DNA from 2 places in the Arsenicicoccus sp. UBA6765 genome. Region 1 is predicted to be linked to the other one. Evidence: riboswitches for the same ligand, from Rfam matches in the RefSeq annotation. Region 1 holds a riboswitch; the other holds the start of a gene.
The links. A riboswitch is a leader RNA that binds a small molecule or an ion and turns the genes downstream of it on or off. The one in region 1 is predicted to bind cyclic di-AMP.
Positions count from the first base shown of each region.

Region 2: another riboswitch for cyclic di-AMP. It lies ahead of B4K29_RS17915 (C40 family peptidase); the one in region 1 lies ahead of B4K29_RS18170 (transglycosylase family protein).

Region 1 covers NZ_DKGR01000065.1:26,376-33,169, forward strand. Annotated here, with positions in the region: gene B4K29_RS18165 (transglycosylase family protein) at 1-777, shown strand, start outside; cyclic di-AMP (ydaO/yuaA leader) riboswitch at 1,203-1,346, shown strand; gene B4K29_RS18170 (transglycosylase family protein) at 1,355-1,891, shown strand; tRNA gene B4K29_RS18175 (tRNA-Thr) at 2,215-2,287, shown strand; gene B4K29_RS18180 (glucosyl-3-phosphoglycerate synthase) at 2,647-3,582, shown strand; gene istB (IS21-like element helper ATPase IstB) at 3,932-4,609, opposite strand; partial or broken gene B4K29_RS18190 (IS21 family transposase) at 4,713-5,027, opposite strand; gene B4K29_RS18195 (ABC transporter ATP-binding protein) at 5,276-6,794, opposite strand, start outside.
Region 2 covers NZ_DKGR01000063.1:205,705-212,498, forward strand. Annotated here, with positions in the region: gene B4K29_RS17905 (AAA domain-containing protein) at 1-2,957, opposite strand, end outside; tRNA gene B4K29_RS17910 (tRNA-Arg) at 3,289-3,361, shown strand; gene B4K29_RS17915 (C40 family peptidase) at 3,924-4,757, opposite strand; cyclic di-AMP (ydaO/yuaA leader) riboswitch at 4,758-4,902, opposite strand; gene B4K29_RS17920 (metal-dependent transcriptional regulator) at 5,082-5,792, opposite strand; gene B4K29_RS17925 (pyridoxine/pyridoxamine 5'-phosphate oxidase) at 5,884-6,633, opposite strand; gene B4K29_RS17930 (hypothetical protein) at 6,682-6,794, shown strand, end outside.

The sequences.
Region 1 (6,794 bases):
TCGACCCGTCGCACCGCCCGCTGGGCCACGACGGGCCTCGCCACCGCTGCCCTCACCGTCGGCGGCGGCATCGCCACCGCCGGCAACGCTCAGGCCGCAGACGGCGTCTGGGACCGCGTCGCTGCCTGCGAGTCCGGCGGCAACTGGTCCATCAACACCGGCAACGGCTACCAGGGTGGGCTGCAGTTCAAGGGCAGCACCTGGCGCGCCTACGGCGGCTCCGGCTCGGCCGCCTCGGCCTCCAAGGCCGAGCAGATCCGGGTCGCCAAGCGCGTCCTGGCCGCTCAGGGCCCCGGCGCCTGGCCCGTCTGCTCCCGCAAGGCGGGTCTGACCCGCAGCGGCGGCGGCGCCGACAGCAGCAGCCCGGCCACGACCTCGCGCGCCTCGCGCTCCACCGAGCGCAAGGTCGTGTCCTCCTCGGAGCCGCGCAGCACCAAGCGCTCCACCTCCAAGAAGGTCGTCGAGCAGGCCGCGCCGAAGCGCGCGACCACCAAGCGCTCGACCACCAAGGCCACCTCGCAGGGCTCGGCCTCGTCCTACCCCGGCGCCAGCGCGTTCGTGCTGGGTCACAAGGATCCCGCGGTGACCCTGCTGGGCAAGCGCCTGCAGGCTCACGGCTTCGGCAGCTTCTACAAGGTCGGCGCCGGCCCGACGTTCACCCAGGTGGACAAGGCGGCGGTCGCGGCCTTCCAGAAGTCCCTGGGCTGGAGCGGCTCCGACGTGAGCGGCTACCCCGGTCCGGTCACCTGGGCCAAGCTCATGGCCCCGGCCAGCTGACGCGAGCCTCAGGCACGCATCACCTCACGTGTGGGGGTCGACCCGATCGGGTCGACCCCCACACGCTTGTGCGCGTCCGAACATGTGGTTTCCGACGCGAACTGACACGCTCACGACGTAGATGTGACGCATCCCACAAAGACGCACCGTACGTAACGGAAACAAGGGGACATCCGGGACCAGAGCGGGCCATCACGGGGGCGATTGGTCACTGTGAGCGACCACCACCGAAGCCTGAGTCGAACCTGTGGTTTGTCTCGAACGTATAACGGGCCCTAGAGTCCTCCTTGACGTCGCCGCCGCCCCTCCGGGCCCGGCGGCTTGTCGCGGAGAGAACCTCTCCGTCTCGGGCACAACTACATACCCCCGAAATTCAGCAGCGCATGCCCCCTACGCCGAGCGTCATCCAGAGGGCAACCCCGTCGGACACACCAGCTCCGAGCGCAGGATGACAGTGGAGGACCCAATTCGACCCGCCTCGCGGGTCTTGGGGTGAAGCCGCAGCAGCGGCCGGGCACCTGACCGCCCGAACCCGACAGCTCACTTCACAGGCGTCGTCAGGAGAGGAACTCCCCCCATGCGTTACACCCCCCGTCATTCCGGCGTGCCCAAGCGCGTCAAGCGCATCGCCACCGTCGGCCTCACCACGGCCGCCCTCGCGATGGGTGGCGGCATCGCCGCCGCCGGCTCCGCCAACGCCGCCTCCGTCGGCACCTGGGACAAGGTTGCCGCCTGCGAGTCCGGCGGTCGCTGGAACATCGCCACGGGCAACGGCTACTACGGTGGCCTGCAGTTCTCCCGCTCCACCTGGCTCGGCTACGGCGGTGGCGCCTACGCCCCGACCGCCAACCGCGCCTCCAAGGCCCAGCAGATCGCCATCGCCGAGCGCGTCCTCGCCGGCCAGGGCCCGGGCGCCTGGCCCGTCTGCTCCCGTCGCGCCGGCCTGACCCGCGGCGGCGCCGCTCCGGCCTCCCGCTCCACGGTCCGCAAGGTCGTCAAGAAGAAGCGCGTCGTCAAGAAGAAGCGCTACGTCGCCAAGAAGCGTTACGTGCTCAAGAAGCGCTACACCCGCTCGGGCAAGCGCTACTACGTGCGCGTCTACGTCCGCCGCTGATCGCGGGGCGTCGCGCACGCCCTGCCCCAGCCCGTGACATCGAGGGCCGGCATATCTCCGAGGGGGATGCCGGCCCTCCGTCATGCCCGGACGCACGTGCTGCGCTGACGCCTCACCTGTCTCGTGCTGCAGGGCGAGACGCCCTCGCCGACGGTTGCACCTGCGCTGGTGCCTCGCCTGTCTCGTGCTGCAGGGCGAGACGCCCTCGCTGCGGGGTGCGAGTGCGGCGTTCGGGACGTCGTTTAGGGCACGTCGGGCGACCCGACTAGGATCTGACGGCAGGTATGACGGAGCCCGCCGCGCGACGGAGCCGCCGCCATCCCGCTGGAGTGGCGCAATCGGTAGCGCACCTGTCTTGTAAACAGGTGGTTGAGGGTTCGAGTCCCTTCTCCAGCTCTTGACCAGGAGAAGACCTACCTCCAGGTCGCCTTCGTGCGCGCTCGGTGCAGGGCGCTTTCGGCTTGGGTGCCGCAGGGAACAGGGACCGGGACGCGGACTCCGGGCGGACTTCGACATACGGGACGCTCCGAGAGGTGGGGCTGGCCAGCTCCCCCCGTCGCACCCGATGACCCCCACGCTGCTGCTGCCCCGCCCCCGCGCCGTGATGCAGCATAATGAGTAAGCGGATGCAGTTTGCTGTGGATGGGAGAGGCCCTTGTGCAGGACGTCATTGCCACGGTCGAGTCGCTGATGGGATCCAGAGACCTCTTGCCCGACTACCGGCTGCCGGACCGGCTCAGGCTCTCGGCCGCGGCATGAACCCTGTGCACCAAGGGTGGTTCGCGCGCAACACGTCATCAACGCAGGACTGGCCGCTGGCGCGACTGCTGTCGCTGAAGGAGTCGACGACGATCGCTGTGGTCATCCCGGCGCGGGACGAGCAGCAGACGGTTGGTCAGGTCGTGGGTGAGATTGCCAACGACCTGTCTGGCCTCGTGGATGAGCTCCTGGTCCTCGATTCGCTGTCCTCCGACCGGACCGCCAGCGTGGCCCGCGCCGCAGGCGCCACGGTGTGGTCAGTCGAAGACATCAGGCCCGATCTGGGGGTGAGGGCCGGCAAGGGCGAAGCCCTCTGGAAGTCGCAGTTCGTGACGTCGTCCGAGATCGTCGTCTTCATCGACGCAGACCTGACTGGCTGGGGCACGCACTTCGTCTCCGCCCTCCTCGGCCCGTTGCTCTCGGACCCGGACTCGTTGCTGGTGAAGGGGTTCTACGATCGAATCCTCGACATGGGCGATGGGATCTCGTCAGAAGGGGGTCGGGTGACGGAGCTGGTGGCGCGCCCCTGGCTGGCGCTGAACCGACCCTCCTTGTCGTGCGTCGTTCAGCCCTTGGCCGGTGAGTGGGCCACCCGGCGATCGCACCTCGCCTCCCTGTCGATCCCCTACGGGTATGGCGTGGAGCTTGCGACCCTCCTCGATACCGAGTCGCGACACGGGGTGAATGCCATCGCGCAGGTAGACCTCGGGCATCGGGCGCACTCCCACCAGAACCTGCACGACCTTGGTGCTATGGCCACCGAGATCCTGGCCGTAGCGGATCGCCGCCGTCGCCTGCAACAGCCCGACGAGATCGTTCTGCCGCGACTTGGGCGTGATCGCACGTGGACCGAGCGTCGAGTCGTCACGGCTGAGAGACCGCCCTTCGAGACGTTGGAGGCGGGTCCCCGGGTCGAGAAGGCCCGTCGATAGCCGCGTGAACTGAATCGCGGTGCCTGGACACTGAAACTGGATGCCGCGTCTGAGACGTACGACGGTCGACTCCGCCCCTCAGCTCACCCAGGCATCAGGCATGACGGAGAGGAGCCTCAGAACCACGTCCGAGACGCCCCTTTGATGTCATGCCTCGTGCCGCACCCTCCGCATTGTGAGTCAGGGCCGATTGACAGCGCGCCTAGGGTGACCGCCGTGACGAATGTCAAGGGACAGTAGGAACTGCCCGGGGGCGGATATGAAACCTGCCCGCTGACGGCCACGAGAACCGCCAGGTGGTGGCCATGGGATCTGCCCAGGGGGCTGTGGCCACCACCGACCAGGGCAGTCAGCTCAACGGGCTCACCCCTTGGCCGGCGAGTGCTTGAGTAAGTCGCACACTGTCTCCGCTGGTCTGGCAGACGTGGGCGTGGTGCAGCAGCCGGTCGACGGTCGCGGTGGCCAGCGTCTTGGGCATCAGTTCGTCGAATCCGGACGGGTGCAGGTTCGAACTGATCGCGACGGAGCGTTTCTCGTATGCGGCGTCGACGAGTCGGTAGAGCCCTTCGGCGGCATCGGCGGCGACGGGCAGCAGGCCGATGTCATCGACCACCACGAGGTCTGCACGCAGGACCCGGGCGATCGCCTTCGACACGGTGTCGTCGGCACGGTGGCGGCGCAGCAGGACCCCGAGGTCTTCCAGGGTGAACCAGGCGACGTTGAGTCCCTGTTCGACGGCCTGCTGCCCGAGCGCCTCCAGCAGGAACGTCTTCCCGGTCCCTGACGGCCCGCACACCACGAGGTTCTCTCGCCGGTGGACCCATTCCAAGGTCCGCATGGCCTGCTGGGTCGGGGCCGGGATCGAGGAGATCTCGGGCTGCCACGCATTGAAGGTCTTCCCGGTCGGGAACCCCGCGGCCGCCCGCCTGGTGGCCAGGGCGGAGCGTTCTCTGCCAGCGACCTCCTCAGCGAACAGCGCCTTGAGAACCTCAGCCGGTTCCCACCGCTGGGCCTTCGCGGTCGCGATGACCTCGGGGCGTGACGACGGATGTGCGGCAGCCGCAGCTTGCGCAGCAGCTCCTCCAACTCGACCGGTAACGGCGGCGCGGTGCTGATGGGGCTCCTGGTCGTCATCGGGCCACCTCGCCGTCGCTGTCCGCGGTGGATCGCTGGCCGAGCCGTGCCCACGCGGCGGTGCCCTGGGTCAGCGAGGACTCCTCGCTGGCACGGTGCTCACCGGTGCCGGGCTGCCGGGCGTGGTGGTCCAGGATCGAACAGAGGTCTGCTTCGGCGAACCGGCCATGGACCGCGGCGTGTCCCAGCGCCCAGTCGAACTCGACGGGGTCGAACAGCTTGGCCAGGCTGAGCGCCTCGGTCATCTTGACCCGCATCCGCGGCGTGCCCGCGGCGGCGGCCTCGACCAACCACAGACGGGCTGAACCGCCCCGGGTTTGGTGGAGGGTTCTGACCTCTTCAGGGAGGCTGGAGTTATGCCCGCACCGAGGAGGTACAGCGATGAGCTGCGTGAGCGCGCCGTGCGCATGGTCGAGGAGACGTTGAAGGAGAGTCCTGGGTTGGCGCACAAGCGTGCCTGCACGCAGGTGGGTGACCAGCTGGGGATTCCGGGGGCGTTAGCATCACTTAGGCGTCAAGTGACACTAACGAGTGGGGAGCCCCCCACGTGCACCTGTGATCACTGGGCGGTCTGGTACGCGTTGAGGTACGAGTCCTCGCCGCGGCGCTGCATGGCGAGCAGCTCGGCATACACGCCACCGGAGGTGGACAGCTCGGCAGGCGAGCCGATCTCGTCGACCCGGCCGTCCTTGATCGTCACGATGCGGTCGACGCCGGCGATGGTGGAGAGGCGGTGGGCGATGATCAGCGAGGTGCGGCCGGCCATGAGCTGCACGAGCCCCTCCTGGACGGCCCGCTCCGAGCGGGTGTCGAGGGCGCTGGTGGCCTCGTCGAGGACCAGCACGGAGGCGTCCTTGAGCATGGCACGGGCCACGGAGATGCGCTGCTTCTGACCGCCGGAGAGCTTGAGGCCGCGCTCGCCGATCATGGCGTCGAACTCGCCCTCCAGCCCGCCGATGAAGCCGCTGGCGTTGGCGCGCTCGGCGGCCAGGGCGACCTCGTCCGCGTTGGCGGTGGGGTGGCCGTAGCGGATGTTCTCGCCGACGGTGTCGGAGAACAGCGACGGGTCCTGGAAGACGAGGGAGATGCGGCGACGCAGCTCGTCGTGGGGGAGCGTGGCGATGTCCACGCCGTCGAGGCGGATGTGGCCGCCCCGCAGCGGATAGAGGCCGAGGAGCAGGTTGACCAGGGTGGTCTTGCCGCCGCCGGACTCGCTGACCAGGGCCACACGCTCGCCGGGCCGTATGTCGAACGTGACGTCCCGCAGCACGTCCGGACCGTCGCCGTAGCCGAACCGCACGTCCTCGAACTCGAGGACGGCGTCGCCCTCGGCGCGGGCGGGCAGCGCCGGCATCTCGCGCACGTGCTCGACCTCGGTCGCCGCCATGACCTTGAAGTAGTCGCGCGACCCGGCCACCGCACGCTGCGAGGCGTCCAGCACCCAGCTCATCATCTCGACGGGCATGCGGGCCATGGCGATCAGCTGGATCAGCAGCACCATCTGGCCGACGGAGAAGCCGCCGCCGAGGGTCCGCCAGAAGATCAGGAGGTACATGGCCGCGAAGGCCAGGTTGAGCACGCCGCGACGGATGATGTCCATCGTGTGCCAGTGCCGCGACTGCTCCTTGGTCGTGCTGTCGGTCCGCATGAAGTGGTCCGTGAACGTGTCGAGCTCGTGCCGCTCGCGGGTGAACGACCGCACCACGCGGATCTGCCCCACGACCTCGGCGAAGCGGCCACCGGCCGTGTCGACGTGGTGGTTCTTGTCGGCCTCGAGCCGCTGCCACTTGCGCGACGTGAGCCCCGTGAGCCAGACATAGGTCGGGAAGACGACGGCCAGCAGCACCGCCAGCGGCCAGTAGTAGATCGCGCTGATCACCAGCACCGCCGCCGTCTGGATCAGCATGGTGAAGAAGGTGTTGGCCAGAGACTTCGCGAAGTTGGAGACCTCGGTGATCGAGCGGTTGAGCCGCGACACGATCGTCCCGGTCATCTCGTCGTCGAACCAGCTCTGCGGCAGGCGCAGCAACTTGTCGAGGTAGCGCGTCGACAGGATCGCGCGGATCCGGTTGCTGAGG
Region 2 (6,794 bases), on a different contig from region 1:
TGACCCTGCACCTGGTCGACCGGCTTGATCCACCACGGTTCTCGCGCCGAGCCCTCGAAGAACCGCCGTGACGTGTCACCGCGGTCGAGCGTCGCCAGCTGCTGCCGCAGCCCGGCCGTGATGGCGTCCGCGTGCGCGGGGTGGAAGGTGACGACGCCCAGCGAGCGCTCGGGGGTGCTGCGGGCGTGCGCCAGGACGAGCCGGACCACGCGGTCCACCTCGGCCGTGGTCGTGACGGGGGCCTCGCCGCGGGGCGGTTGCGGCATACCGTCCTGGTCCACCAGCTCGAGCTGCAGCCGGGGCGCGGTGGACGCGGCCGGCACGACCACCAGGTCCTGGCCGTGCAGGCGGCGGTCGAGCGCCGCCGTGATGCGGTCGTCGACGGCGCGGTGGACGGTCCGGAGGGTGTGCACGGGCAGGATCTCGGCGAGGGCGCAGAGCACGGACGGCGCGCGCTGGTCGGCCTGCACGTCGTCACCGCGACGAGCGGGGTCGGGGACGGTGACGCTGACGTCGCCGGGCGGCAGCTGGTGCGGGTCGCCGCAGACCACGACCTGCCGGCCACGGCTGAGGGCCGAGACCGCCTGGGAGACGGACAGCTGCGAGGCCTCGAGCACGATGACGGTGTCCACGCCGGCACCAGGACGCACCAGCGACCCGACCTCGTGGGGGCTGACCGCCCAGCAGGGCCGCGCCTCCCCGACCACCTCGGCGACGGCTGCGGCCCGTTCCCGCAGGGCGACCGCGTCGAGCCGGCGCAGCTCCTCCGCGGCGGCGTCCAGCGCCCTCCCGTCGTGCGCTCCATAGCGAGGATCGGTGCGGCGCACCTCGTCGAGGAACGAGCTCCACCAGACGTGCCGCACCTCGGACGCCACCTGGCTCGCAGGCACGCGACGCGCGGCGAGGTCCTCGACGAGCGGCCCCAGCCCCTGGGCGCGCAGCCCGTCGAGGGTCGTGGTGACCAGGGGCAGGACCGCGAGACGCCGACGGGAGCGCAGCAGCTCCCGCACCCGCGCGAGCACGTCCTCGACGGGTCGGTCGAGCATCCCGGCGCCGTCGGCGGTGGTGGCGAGGACGGGTTCGAGGAGATCGAGGTCGGCGACCACGGCGTGGTGCGCCGCGCGCGCCTCGTCGATGCCGTGCGGGACGGCAGGACGGCTCGCGGCACCGGCCCGGTCGCGCCAGCGGGTGGCCTGGTCGTGGGCCCTCGCCAGCCCGTCGTGCAGGGCGGCGGGGCCGGGTCCGGGGCGCAGGAGGCGCTTGGCGTCGCGCCGCAGGCCCTGCCGCCGCCACGGTCCGACGCCGGTGTCGTGCTCCGTGCGGTATGCCGTCGACGTGGCCGCCAGCATCTCGGGCAGCGGCGCGTCGAAGACCTCGGGCACGAAGACGTCGAGCGTGGCGCGCACACCCGACACGAGGTCCAGGTCATGACCCATGTCCCGCACCGAGGCGGCAGGGGGCAGCCCGACCTCGCGACCGAGCGCGTCGACCAGGCTGCGCAGGCGGATGAGGCCGCGATCGCCCTCCAGGCGTTCGCACGCGACGAGGGCGGCGTCCGCCTCGGCCGGCGTGGTGACCCGGGCCGCGCGCCACGGGTCCTCGCCCTTGTGCGTGAGCCAGGCGCCGTCCTCGGCGACCTGCACGAGCTCGCGGGTGGCGACGTCGAGGCGTTGCGGGGTCAGCGCGGCGAGGTCGTCGAGGGCGAGCCGCACGCGGGAGCGCGGCGGCGGATCGACCTGGCTCAGCTCGACCATGGCCCCCTGCGCCTGGAACGCGCTGACGCCCCACGGGTGTCGGGCCTGGTGGAGGGCGACGAGGTGCCCCTGCAGCCGCTCGGTGACGGCGTGGTGGTCGCGGGTCGTCGCGGCCGTCGCCTGCACGGGCTCGGCCGGCGTCGCGGCCGTGAGCGGCCCGTGCTCGTGCCGCAGGTCGGGTCCGTCGTGCGCCTCGGTGACCAGGTCGAGCCCGACCTCGGCGAGACGCTCCTGCACGGCCTCGATCGCCGCTCGCGCGTGCGACACGAGCAGGACGCTGCGGCCTTGTGCGGCCAGCCCCGCGACGGCCGCCGCGACGACCTGGGTCATCCCGGTGCCGGGCGCCCCCTGCACCACGACGTCGTCACCAGCACCGATCGCGTCGAGGGCGGCCCGCTGGTGCTCGTCGGCGGGCAGGACCAGCGGCATCGGGGCCGGCTCGGCGGTCGGCGGACGCAGCGAGGTGGGCAGGCCGCCAACTGCGCGCACCACCGGGTGCTCGGTGAGGGTGGCGCCGGCGAGGTCGGCCACCATCCCCAGCTTGGCGTAGGGATAGAGCCCGATCCCGAGGCGTCGCTCGATCGTGAAGCCGGGCAGACCCGAGCACTGCCGGATCAGCTCGCGATAGGCCGCCTCGGGGTCGAACCCGTTACGCCCCCAGGAGGACTCGGCCAGTCGGCGTCCGTCGAGCTCCACCCCGAGCTCGGCGCGGACCAGCTCGACCAGCGCGGGGTTGAGCTCGGCGGTGCGGCTGACGACGAGGTCGAAGTCGGTCTGGGCCAGGTCGCGGGGCCGCAGCTCGCACGGGCGCAGGAAGACGGGGGCGCTGGGCACTCGCCCGGCCCCGCCGGAGGTCTGCCAGGTCGCCATACCGGCAGCCAGGAAGCAGGTGGCGAGCCCACGGTCCTGCCAGAGGTCCTCGGCGGTCGCGCGGATCCGCCGGGCCACGACCACGGCCTCGGCCAGCGCCCGCGGCTCGCGGTGCAGGTCGGACAGCTTGGCGTCGCGCCCGGACAGGAAGATCGCGAGCCCCGCCGGGTGGCCGTGCGTCAGCTCGAGCCGCCCGCGCGCGTCGGCCGGGCGCCAGAGCAAGGAGTTGGGTCCACCCGCCTCGACGAGCTCGCGCCGCCAGTGGGCGACGGCCGCGACCGCCGGGTCCTGCGCATCGGTGGGGCGGCTGGCGGCGGGCGGTGCTGGGGTCACCGGCCAAGGATAGCGAGGCCGGGATGCCCCGGGCGGACATGGTGGCGGCGCGCATGATGCAGGGGGAGGGAACCATGCGCGCCGCTCGTTGAATGATCAGCAATGAGCCGCCAAAGGTCAAGACTGGCGAGTAACCACGGGCCAGGTTCGCCCTGTTGACACACCCCATCGGTGCGGATCTCACCCTCCGTGTCCATCTCGGCGGCCGACGGGTTGGATCGATCCACACCCTGCGGTCGCGCCCGTATGACGAACCACGCCGGTCGCTGTCATCGCTGCGCCCGCCGCCATGACAAGATAGGTGCCCGTGGTCGGCGCAGCCGCCACCCCCGCCCTCGTAGCTCAGGGGATAGAGCACCGCTCTCCTAAAGCGGGTGTCGATGGTTCGAATCCATTCGGGGGCACAGCACATCACCGCAGTTGTTGAGGCGCAGCGGACCACCCATGGGCGCGAATCACAAGAATCTGCTCGTCGAGCCTGACGATCACGCGGTCCGTCGTTCCCGCGGGGGCCTGTCGCCCAAGGTCCACCAGCTCTGCGCCGGCAACGGTCTGCCGATCGTGGTGCTCCTCGGTCCGGGCAAAGGCAGCGACTCACGGATGCTCACGAACCTGCTTGACGCGGTCAGGGTCCCGCGCGTCGGGCCCGGACGGCCCCGGACCACCCTGGCCGCGGTCATGGCCGACAAGGCCTCGAGCCCGGCCGGCCGGAGCAGCGCTCGTCCTCAGAGGTCGCCGGAGCCTACGACCTGGGTCGTAGGCGAGTCCCGACCAAAGATTGATGCGCGCCCGCGCTCGGCCCGGCAGACTGGTGGCTGCACGGCAGGGGCCGGGCACGCTGCGCCGGGGGGACGCAGCGTGCCCGGCGCCTCCGGCGCCGACAAGGGGGGGATCGGCGCGCAGCACGACGAAGCCCCCTCCGAGGCGGAGGGGGCTTCGTCGTGCTGCTCGAGAGGGCTCGACCGATCAGGCGCGGCCGTAGCTCACGTTCTTGCTCCAGATCTTGTGCAGGCCCGTGGTGCGGCCGGTGCGCGGCGAGTCGTACATCATGCCGCCGCCGGCGTAGATGCCCACGTGGAAGGCCGGGGAGCCGAAGAACACGAGGTCGCCGGGCTGCGGGGAGGACACGCGACGGGTCGCGCGCTGCTGAGCGGCAGCGGTGCGCGGGATGGACTTGCCGTTGGCGCGGAAGACATAGCTCGTGAAGCCCGAGCAGTCGAAGCCGGCCCTGGTGGTGCCGCCGTAGCGGTAGTAGATGCCGGACAGGCTCGCGGCGGTGCGGAGCACGCCACCGCCGGCGACGGCGCGCGGAGCTGGGTTGGCGGCCTTCTTGACGACCTTGCGCGCGACGGTGCGGCGCACGGCGGTGCGGGAGGCGCGGGTGTAGGTGCGGTTGACGCGTCGCACCGCGGTGCGACGGTAGGTGCGCGAGGTGCGGGTGTACTTGCGCTTGGTCGTGTAGCGCTTACGCTTGACCGTGGCCTTCTTGCGCTTGACGGTGGTGCGCTTCTTGACGGTCCCGCGGACCCTCTTGAGCTTGGACTTCTTGACGCCGGTGAGCGATACGCGGCCGAGCTGGCCGACGGCGGCGACGGAGGGAGCAGCAACGCTGGCGGGAGCAGCGGCAGCGGCCGGGGCGGCCGTGGCGGGCATCGACGCGGCGATGACCATGCCACCGGTGGCGGCGACGACACCCGCGACCTTGGTGGCCGGCGCGGCGGCGTGCTTGGCCGCCTTGATCAGGAGACTGGCGGAGGAGACGTCGGCAGCGCGGTGCCGACCGGGGGTGCTAATGGACACAGTTGACCTCTCGAACGCCTACGAAGTTAGCTGTCGGGTTCGGGCGGAAAGGTATGGCCCGGCCACTCTCGTGGCTTCACCCCGGGACGCTTGCGCGCCAAGGTGGGTCCCCCGCTCCTGTCAGCGGAATAAGCAGAACAGCAGAAGTGACAGGACTCGGCGTCTCCTGCTGCAGCCCCTCCAGGGGGAGAAGGGCCGTGAAAGAAGGTAACGGACACCCCCGGGATTGTCACGTTCAGATCACAGGCAGGTGAATCACAGGCGCCCTCCGTGGGTACGGCTGCTAGTGCCCGCACCGGACACACATGCGTGCGATAACCACTCTCAGTCGGACGTCACGGTGTCCACGAACACATGGCTCGCCACATCCACCGGGAGCGAAACCCCCTGCGAGTCAGTGGAATTCACGCCCACGACGATCACCCGGTCGCCCTCCGAGGTCACCCGAACCCGGCCACCGGGCAGCGCTCCAGCGGCCGTCAGCAGGCCGAGAGCCTCGTGATCCACCTGCACCGGCTCGCCGATCCGACGGACCGTGACTGTGACGGAGGTCACGGAACCATCCACGACGGAGTGCAGCGGGACCAGTCCGGGGTCCTTGCCGTCCGTGCCGACCGACCCCAGCTCGTCCAGACCGGGGATCGGGTTGCCGTACGGCGAGACGTGGTCGTCGCCGATGAGGCCGAGGATCTTGCGCTCGACCCGCTCGCTCATCACGTGCTCCCAGCGGCAGGCCTCGTCGTGGACGTGCTCCCACTCCAGGCCGATCACGTCCAGGAGCAGGCGCTCGGCGAGGCGGTGCTTGCGCATCACGCGCATCGCCCGAAGCCGACCGTCGGCGGACAGCTCGATCTCGCGGCTGCCGGCCACGTGCAGCAGACCGTCCCGCTCCATGCGGGCGACCGTCTGGGACACCGTCGGCCCGGCGTGACCGAGTCGCTCGGCGATGCGGGCGCGCAGGGGCTTCACGCCCTCTTCCTCCAGCTCGTAGATCGTGCGGAGGTACATCTCGGTCGTGTCGATCAGGTCAGTCACGGGTCAAGCCTGCCACGCGCGCCTGTGGACTTGCTTTGCGCCGCGCACGACGCAGCGCCGCCCGGCACGAGGACGGGCAGGATCGGGCAGATCAGGGCATCTTGCGGTGCCGCCGCCAGGACGCGGCGTCGTCGAGGTCGCCCTCCCCCACCCTCTCGTAGGCGATGCGGTCGTGCAGGCGCGACGGCTGACCGGCCCAGAACTCGATCTGGTCGCACGCGATCCGCCAGCCGCAGAAGGACGGCGGCATCGGGATCTCGGCCTCCTCACCGTCACGGGTGAAGCGGGCGGCCTGCTCGGCATACCGCCGCTGCAGCTCCTCCCGGCCGTCGACCGGCGAGGACTGCTCGGACGCCCAGGCGCTGACCTGGGAGCCCCAGGGCCGGGTGCGCCAGTAGCCCTCGAGCTCGTCCCCGTCCAGCGGCACCGCCCGACCCCGGAACCTGATGACGCGGTAGAGCGCGGACCAGCGCAGCGTCGCCGCCACCCGCGGCTGCTCGCCGATCTGGCGCGCCTTGGTGGAGCCGCTGTCGGTGATGAACCCCGGACCGGCGGGCGTGAAGAACTTCATCAGGACGGGACGCACGTCCGGGAGGCCGTCCGCGCCGACCGTGGCCAGGTCGAGGCAGTCGGGCTCGGTGTGCCCGCCGCTGGACGCGTCGTGGGCGACGGCCTCCGCGAGCCAGGTCGACGCGAGCGACCAGGGGCTGTCCCCCAGCGTCGCCTCGTCCAGACCCGTGCCGGCGTAGTCGACCCGCCGGATGCCCTGCACCCCCGCGCCGCGGGCGTCGTCGCCCTGCTCGCCCGTCACCCGCGGGTCGGTCACGTCGTTCTGCGTCATACCCCGAGACTAGGCTGACCCGGTCACCGCGTCCTGAGGAGGTCCGTCATGGCACGAGGCAAGGTCGGCGCCGTCAACAACCTGGTCAAGCTCGGCGTCAAGTACGGCCCGATCGTCTACGAGGCGGTCAAGCACGGCAAGGAGCCCGCGCGCGAGCTCGC